DNA from 2 places in the Paenibacillus sp. GCM10027629 genome. Region 1 is predicted to be linked to the other one. Evidence: riboswitches for the same ligand, from Rfam matches in the RefSeq annotation. Region 1 holds a riboswitch; the other holds the start of a gene.
What was found. A riboswitch is a leader RNA that binds a small molecule or an ion and turns the genes downstream of it on or off. The one in region 1 is predicted to bind ZMP and ZTP.
Positions count from the first base shown of each region.

Region 2: linked by a shared signal. The riboswitch ahead of ACFQZR_RS24155 (bifunctional 5,10-methylenetetrahydrofolate dehydrogenase/5,10-methenyltetrahydrofolate cyclohydrolase) and the one ahead of ACFQZR_RS01095 (DJ-1/PfpI family protein) in region 1 are both predicted to bind ZMP and ZTP.

Region 1 covers NZ_JBHTGZ010000003.1:4-4,219, forward strand. Annotated here, with positions in the region: gene ACFQZR_RS01085 (hypothetical protein) at 560-1,204, shown strand; gene ACFQZR_RS01090 (VOC family protein) at 1,421-1,885, shown strand; ZMP/ZTP riboswitch at 2,087-2,166, shown strand; gene ACFQZR_RS01095 (DJ-1/PfpI family protein) at 2,225-2,797, shown strand; gene ACFQZR_RS01100 (helix-turn-helix transcriptional regulator) at 3,162-4,106, shown strand; gene ACFQZR_RS01105 (epoxide hydrolase family protein) at 4,210-4,216, shown strand, end outside.
Region 2 covers NZ_JBHTGZ010000012.1:760,840-765,055, reverse strand. Annotated here, with positions in the region: gene htpG (molecular chaperone HtpG) at 1-1,700, opposite strand, end outside; ZMP/ZTP riboswitch at 1,913-1,998, shown strand; gene ACFQZR_RS24155 (bifunctional 5,10-methylenetetrahydrofolate dehydrogenase/5,10-methenyltetrahydrofolate cyclohydrolase) at 2,081-2,932, shown strand; gene ACFQZR_RS24150 (cyclodeaminase/cyclohydrolase family protein) at 2,935-3,570, shown strand; gene ACFQZR_RS24145 (class I SAM-dependent methyltransferase) at 3,818-4,216, shown strand, end outside.

The sequences.
Region 1 (4,216 bases):
AATATTCAGTATATGAATTGGGATTTCTCTCATCTGAAGCCTGGCACGTTATATGATGTCTACGTGAAGGTTAAGGTGAGATCGAGCTTCGTCCTTTTCCTAGTTCAGAGGGGGGGATCGTTTCAATTATTGCCCCACAAGATGACATTGGGATAACAGTTACCGTAGGGGAACATCAATAGAGCAATTATATGTTATTGATTATCCTGGAAATTATCATTTGTTATTTATAGAGGAGGGGCGACCTTTCTTTTTTTGTTGGATTGGGATGCACGGCGACGTAAAATCTGGACAAGGTCAGTCATAATAGGAGAGATGATTAATCACTCCGTGGATTGGCTGAAGCAAGTTTGAACTGAGCTAACGGGCAGATTAGTTGAATAAACAAACCATTATTGAGCAGGCTGCCGAGCCTGCTCATTTCTTTAAGCTAACGGGGAGGATAGTGGAGTAAAGATATGGTAAAATGGGTGTGTAATATGCTCTCTTGATGGTTAAGGAGACCGACTTGGAATATTCTTAAGTCAATCGATGGAGTATTATACAAGGATAAGGTGTGATGCGGGTGACTGATTTTACAATGATTAAAAAGCTGTTTCATATTACGAAACGAAATGGGTTTAGTCATGACGAGATACAAACCATTAAAAATAATTTTGGTGAATTGCCCCAGGTGTTTATAGATTATTATTTGGAACTCGGTAAAGACGAGCGGCTGAATCATACGCAAGATAGTTTGATCAAACCCGAGCAACTCCAATACTTCAAACATAGCGAATATTTAATTTTTTATTGCGAGAATCAACGTGTCTGTGTTTGGGGAATCCATAAGAACGATTTATCCAGGTCCAATCCCCCTGTCTATATGAGTTACGATGAAAAGGTATGGAAAAAAGATTTTGAAACATTGACCGATTTTTTTCATGCGATGGCCTATTTGCAAACCGTATTCGCTCTTGAATACGGCTGTGAATCGTTCTATTCCATTGAACAAACCGACTTGGATTTTATTCGTGAAAATTTTAATAATAAAGGTTTTTCCTTTCGGCATTGGATTGGCATCGAATTTTATGGGAATTACGATGACAGCATAATAACAGTGATGAAAAATAACGATAGTTTTGATTTGATCTATGCTTCAAGCAACAAAGAACATTTTGATGAAATGGATCGGGTTCTCTCAAAACGGGGAGTAGTAATTTGAAATCAGATAAAGATAAATTTGTTGCAGCTACCTTCAAAACTAAAAACGATGGAAGGCTTGGTCCAATTATTATATATATTGAACCTAGAAACTTGTAGGACAACAATTGATATTTTAGATGTATACTCTAATTTCTACGTATTAAGCTAACGGGACACGATAGCTACATTACGTACAGGTGACAGCATACCATTAACCTGTTCAAGGAGCAGAGCTATGATTAAGAATCTATACGAGACTCATTTACAAGTTAAAGATTTGAATGCTTCTATTGAGTTTTATAACAAGTTGGGACTGGAACTTTCATTATTAATTGAGGAAAGAGGAATTGCATTTTTTTATATTGGAAAGGAACGTCAATTACTTGGTCTTTGGGAAGTTCCAAAGGGAAGTGATGTTAGCAAAAGACATTTTGCTTTTGGGACTGATTTGGATTTATTAAAGGATTCAATTGACTGGCTACGAGAAAGAGGTCTTGAACCCATTAAAGCTTTTGGAAAAGAACCAATTGAGCCAATTGTACATACATGGATGCCTGCGGCAGCTATTTATTTTAACGATCCTGATGGTAACGAATTAGAGTTTATTTCATGGTTGACGTCTGAACCTAAAAATTTGGGATATGCAGTTTATTTAAGTGAGTGGAACGAAATGATAAAGTCCGAAAAATCACAAAATTAGTAGTAACTGTTTTAGTAATTCATTGAAGTTCCAACCGTCTGAAGTTAACAGATTATTCCGCTAACGGGACACGATAGCTCAATAAAGAATTTGAAGGCAGCCAGCTACTTGTGATCGGTTGCCTTTTCTTAACCAACTGGCAGTTTAATTAAGAATACGTGATTGATTTATATGATTTTCCAGAATACAATATAGTAAATATCTGGTATGTGCAACTGGCGTAAACGTGGATAACCATGAGGGAGCACATATTCATATCGCCGTACGCCTGGGCAAAGTATTTGATCTTAAATCAGATACTTTTTTTATTTCACATGATGAAAGGTCAGGTGCTTAGTAATGAAGATGGCTTACATTTTGTTTGATAAGATGACTACTTTAGATTTTGTTGGTTTTTATGAAGCTGTAACATGGATGGGAATTCTAAAAGCAAAAGAAAATGTGTCGTGGGATTTTTGTTCGAACAAAGAACAAATAACCGATGACAGAGGATTAACTATGAAAATCAATCATGTTTCCCCGGACCTTTCGGTATATGATTTGATTTTTATTCCTGGAGGGTTGTCTACAAGGCAACTCAGGAATGATACTGACTTTATCTCATGGATTCAGACCGCACTAAATGTAGAATATAAGGTGTCTGTTTGCACGGGAGCTTTAATTCTGGGTGCTGCTGGAATGCTAAATGGTAAAAGAGCAACAACAAATCCATCTGCATATGAATTATTGACACCTTATTGCTCAGAAGTTGTTAAGGAGCGCTATGTAAGAGATGGTAACATTTTTACAGGTGGAGGAGTATCTGCTTCCATTGATTTGGGTCTGTATTTCATAGAATCGCTTACTAATGAAGAAGTTGTTCAAAAAGTTCAAGAAAAGATGGATTACCCGTACTATATATCGAAAAGATAAAAGTTTTCACGTTACGCTAACGGGACACGATAGTTGAATACTATACATTGCTGAGCAGACTACCGCAGTCTGCTCATTTTATTGAACTAACGGGCAGGATAACGGAATAAGCCAATCAAGCGTAGATGTATTAGAGCCCGGTTTTATTAACTGGGGCTTGATCATTTAAGATGATATCTGAATTCGTGGTTTCAAAAAAAAGCAACAAAACACTGGTGAACTTTCTAATCCTGACAGACTATTGTCTACAATGCAAGTTTATTATACAAGTAAGAGCCTAATTACCCGCAGGAGTTAAAGCATCGTATTCGTGGAACTGAAATATTTTATTAACCAGTTACCTTATTGAATTGGGGGGACAACAGTGAAACTTGAGCGACTTATGGCCATTACGATCCTTCTATTAAACCGCAAACGCGTACAGGCCCAAGAATTGGCTGATCGTCTGGAGGTTTCATTGCGTACGATTTATCGCGATTTGGAATCATTGAATCTAGCAGGAATTCCCATTATTTCGTACACGGGAGCAGAAGGCGGATTCGAAATCATGGAAAACTTTCGATTGGATCGGCAAATGCTTTCATTCAATGAACTTATTTCCCTCTCTACAGCTTTGCGAGGCCTTCAATCTACACAGGCATTTAGCAACCAAAATTTAGACGGGCTGCTCGACAAAGTTGGCGCATTGGTCTCGAAGGCAGAACAAGGTCGTATGGCTGGTGCTGATCAGGTCATCATTGACTTAAATCCGTGGAAAAGCAGCTCTTCAGAACGAAACAAGTATGACACGCTGCATAAAGCCGTAAGTGATAAAAGGCTGATCCGTTTTACATATACCAACGGACAAGGGGGAGAAACAGAACGTTGTATTGAACCTATGGGGCTGGTGCTCAAAGGCTACACGTGGTATCTTCACGGTTATTGCTTAAACCGAGATGATTACCGCATGTTCAGGCTTTCTCGGATCCGGAATCTACTCATTCTTGAGGATACGTTCCAGCGTCGAATGGTGACACTGTCTGAGTTGAATGAAAATTGGGGTCCGCAGCGCGATTCCAAGATGGTCGATCTGGTGCTTAGATTTACAGGACCGGCTAAGGTTCCAGCAGAAGATCATTTTGATGCGGATGAAATTGAACGGCAACCCGATGGTTCGCTTATCGTTCGGGTCCGATACCCGGATAACGACTGGTTAATCGGCTTTTTACTTCATTTTAGAACGGATTTGTTCATTCTTGAACCCTCGCATATTGCTGCAGCTGTACGGAAAAGTGCTTTGGAGATAGCTAAACTTTATATCGATTGTTGACACACTGTTGTCAATAAGCATGGTTTATTATGAGTTTAAATAGAGAGAACACATTAATCAGTTACAAGAAAATACAAAGAAATTTGAGGAGGCTTTCCAAAAAATGACTC
Region 2 (4,216 bases), on a different contig from region 1:
ACCTTGTCGGCTTTTACATCTTGGTTGTTCGGCATAGCACTAAGGATTTTCTCCATCTCAATCGTGAGCTCACCTTCCGTAGAGAGGCAGACTGGATGGCTCTTCAAGCGCTTCGAAGCTTTGACGTTCTTCACTTTGCCGGCGAGGATCGTCTTCATGTGGTCGAACAAGGCTTGATTATCCTGTTCTTCCGCTTCTGCAGCTTTATCGTTCGCATCTGCTTCGATACCAAGATCGCCGCTGGATACGGATTTGAAGGCTTTTTCCTTGTAATTCATGATCATCTTGATTGCGAACTCATCGATATCATCCGTGAGGTACAAGATTTCGTAGCCTTTGTCCGCCACAAGCTCGGTCTGTGGAAGCTTCTCGATCCGCTCGACAGATTCGCCTGCTGCGTAGTAGATGTACTTCTGATCTTCCGGCATACGCGCGATATATTCATCGAGTGTAACCAGCTTCTTCTCGGTGGAAGAGTAGAACATCAGCAGGTCTTGCAGTGTTTCTTTGTTCATACCGTAGTCGCTATATACACCGTATTTCAGCTGTCTGCCAAAGGCTTTGAAGAACTGCTCATACTTCTCGCGGTCATCCTTCAAGAGGCTAGTTAATGCACTCTTAATTTTGTTCTTGATGTTCTTCGCGATCAAGCTCAGCTGGCGGTCATGCTGCAGCATCTCCCGGGAAATATTGAGGGAGAGGTCTTCGGAGTCGACCAAACCTTTGACGAAGCTGAAGTAGTCCGGCAGCAGGTCTGCGCATTTATTCATGATCAATACGCCGTTGGAGTATAGCTCAAGGCCTTTCTCATATTCTTTCGTGTAATAATCGAAAGGTGTGCTCTCTGGAATGTAGAGGATCGCATTATATACGACAGCACCGTCTGCACTGATATGCAAATGCTTCAGCGGCTTGTCGAATCCGTAACGTTTCTCCGCATAGAAATTATCGTAATCCTCGGCAGTTAACTCGTTTTTATTTTTGCGCCAGATCGGCACCATGCTGTTAATCGTCTGCTCTTCTTGGTAATCCTCAAGCTCTTCGCTGCCTTCTACTGGACGTTTTCCTTGCACATCCATCTTAATTGGGTAGCGGATGAAGTCGGAATACTTCTTGATGATGGATTTGAGGCGATATTCCTCTACATATTCATCGTATTGATCTTCTTCCGTATTCGGCTTGATGTTAAGGACAATTTCCGTTCCCACTGTAGTCTTATCGCATGGCTCAATTGTGTAGCCGTCAGCACCTGACGATGCCCATACATAAGCTTCATCGCTTCCGAAGGCTTTACTGTATACCTTCACTTCGTCTGCGACCATGAAGGCCGAATAGAAGCCGACGCCGAATTGACCGATGATGTTGTGTCCGTCTTTCGCTTCGTTCTCTTTCTTGAAGGCTAGCGATCCGCTCTTCGCGATCACGCCGAGATTGTTCTCAAGGTCTTCCTTCGTCATCCCGATCCCCGTATCAGTAATCGTCAGCGTACGAGCTTCTTTGTTCGCAGTGACCTTAATGAAATAGTTCTCTTTGTCAAAAACAAGATTGTCATTGCTAAGGGCCATATAGTACATTTTGTCAATGGCATCACTCGCGTTCGAGATTAACTCGCGCAGGAAAATTTCTCTCTGCGTATAGATGGAGTTAATCATCATTTCCAGTAATCGTTTGGATTCGGCTTGAAACTGCTTCTTAGTCATGAATAAATCTCCTTTCAAGGTTAAAAGTCAGATATGTGTTGCTGCTATGATTATGTAGTACGGCTGCAAGGGTGATTAGCACTCTGGATGAATGAGTGCTAATTCTTATTTCTATATACCATATTCCAAAATTGGGTGTCAATAGCGGAGGGTACGTCTCGTCTGAGAATCAAGGGGTGCATCTTAAGATCATCTCTGCTAAAATAAGAAAAAAAGCGGGATGTGACTGGCGAAAATGAGTGGAATGAACCACGAGGAAGCCTCCCGCTCTACCGATCCGTTCGCCTGGGGAAAAGTATTTGCAGAAGATTCGTATGGTACGAGTCTGCTGTGAATGCTTTTTTTTGTTTCTTATTTTATTCAAATAGGAGGTTGTCGAAATGACGACAATAATGAAGGCGAAGGAAGCAGCAGATCAAGTGTATGAGACCGTGAAGCAGCATGTAGGAGAATGGAAGGGGAAAGGGCACGAGCCTCGGCTAGCCGTCATCCTGGTGGAAGGGGATCCAGCATCCGCATATTATGCGCAGTCGAAGCAGAAGATTGCACAGCGGCTCGGGGTTGCATTCGATCTCTATGAATACCCGGAAGGGGTGCATGAGGAAGAGATTTTGCAGCAAGTCGCACGGTTAAATACTGACCCCAGGGTACACGGGATTATGCTGGAGCTCCCTCTGCCGAAGCATCTATCGGCGACAACCATCGTGAATGCGATTACACCATGGAAAGATATTGATGGGGTGACCCCGAGCAATCAGCGAGCGACCATTACAGGGGAAGTGGGACTCTATCCGGCTACGCCGCAGGCTTGCATTCAGCTCCTGAAGCATTACGGCTATCCATTGGAAGGGAAGAATGTGACCTTGGTCGGCCGAGGGCAGACGGTAGGATTGCCTTTATTCCATCTGCTTCAGCATGAACAAGCGACTGTGACGGTCTGCCATTCGAGAACGCCAGATATTGCGATGCATCTGCATCATGCGGATATTGCGATTGCAGCGGTAGGGCGCGCGCATATGATTCAACCGAATATGGTGCATGCGAAGCTCGTCTTCATCGATGCAGGCATTAATGAAACGGATGAAGGGAAGATTGTCGGAGATATTTCGCCTGACGTGGCTCAACATGTACAAGCCATATCTCCCGTACCTGGCGGCGTCGGGACGTTAACGACGGCCATTCTCTATCAGAATCTCATGAAGGCCATCCGTCTGCAGAAGGAGGTGCGTTAATCATGCGTACGAACCAATGGGATCAATCCATTCGGACTTTTATTGAGCAAGCCGGGAGTTCAAGTCCTACACCGGGTGGAGGCAGTGTCGCTGCGCTTGTTGCGGCATTAGGCGCCTCGATGACCTCGATGGTAGGCAACCTCTCGCAAGGCGAGAAATATGCAGCTTATCAGGAGCAGATTCATGAGACATTAGAGCGGATGAATACGCTCACGACAATCTATGAACAACTGCTTGCGCAGGATATGGATTGCTTCGAGCAGTACGTGGCCGCTCTCAAGCTGCCGCGGAACTCCGAATCGGAGAAAGAAGCACGTAAACAGGCGCTGGAACAAGCGACGATTCAGGCGATTGATGTGCCGATCCGTCTGATCGAAGCATGTCTTGCGGGGATGCGGTACGCGAAGGGAATCGCTGATTGTTGCAATCCGCATGTGCTCTCTGATCTAGGAATCAGCACGATCTTGCTCGAGGCTGCGGCACAATCGGCTTTGTTGACGGCTCAGATCAATCTAGTGTCTTTGACAGATTCGTCGTTACAACAGAAATATAGCGACACGATCACGCAATTAATGCGAGACATCGATAAGTTCAAGCAAGTGACGATGATCACGGTAAAAAGCCGAATGGGTGTGTAACGACCGTCCCGCTTACTTGAATATAAAGCACCCTACCGATTATACTTGAAGTATTCTTCCAAATTGAGGTGAACGGAACATGGCTTTCCAGATGATTCGAGGTAGATAGTCTCCGGGCTGGGTAACACGCGTACCAGCTATCAAGGGGGTTGTATGCCCTTTTGCATAACGGAGAATATCCACTAAGGTCTATTGGCAGGCTTTTTCGTTTGTATATGAATCATTTTGGAAGGTGGCAGAATTAGACATGAATGAACAAGAATATCGACAATTTTATGATCAGGTTGGTGCAATGAACGGCTGGGATTTCAGCAGGATGAAAGTGGTCTCGGAAGGGATACAGTGGGATCTCTACCAAGAAGTCACGGGGGTCTGCAGAAAGTCGGATCTCCTCCTGGATATCGGTACGGGTGGGGGAGAAGCGCTGTTAGCTATTGCGGATGCCGTACTACTCGCAATTGGCATAGATTGTTCATCTGGTATGATGAAGACGGCAGAGAATAACTTAAGACAAGCGGGGAAATCCAATGTACGCTTCCATCAAATGGATGCTGAGCGACTCGTTTTTCCAGATCGATTGTTCAACATCGTCTCTTGCAGACACTCTGAATTTCATGCGCAAGAGGTTGCTAGAGTACTAGCCGAC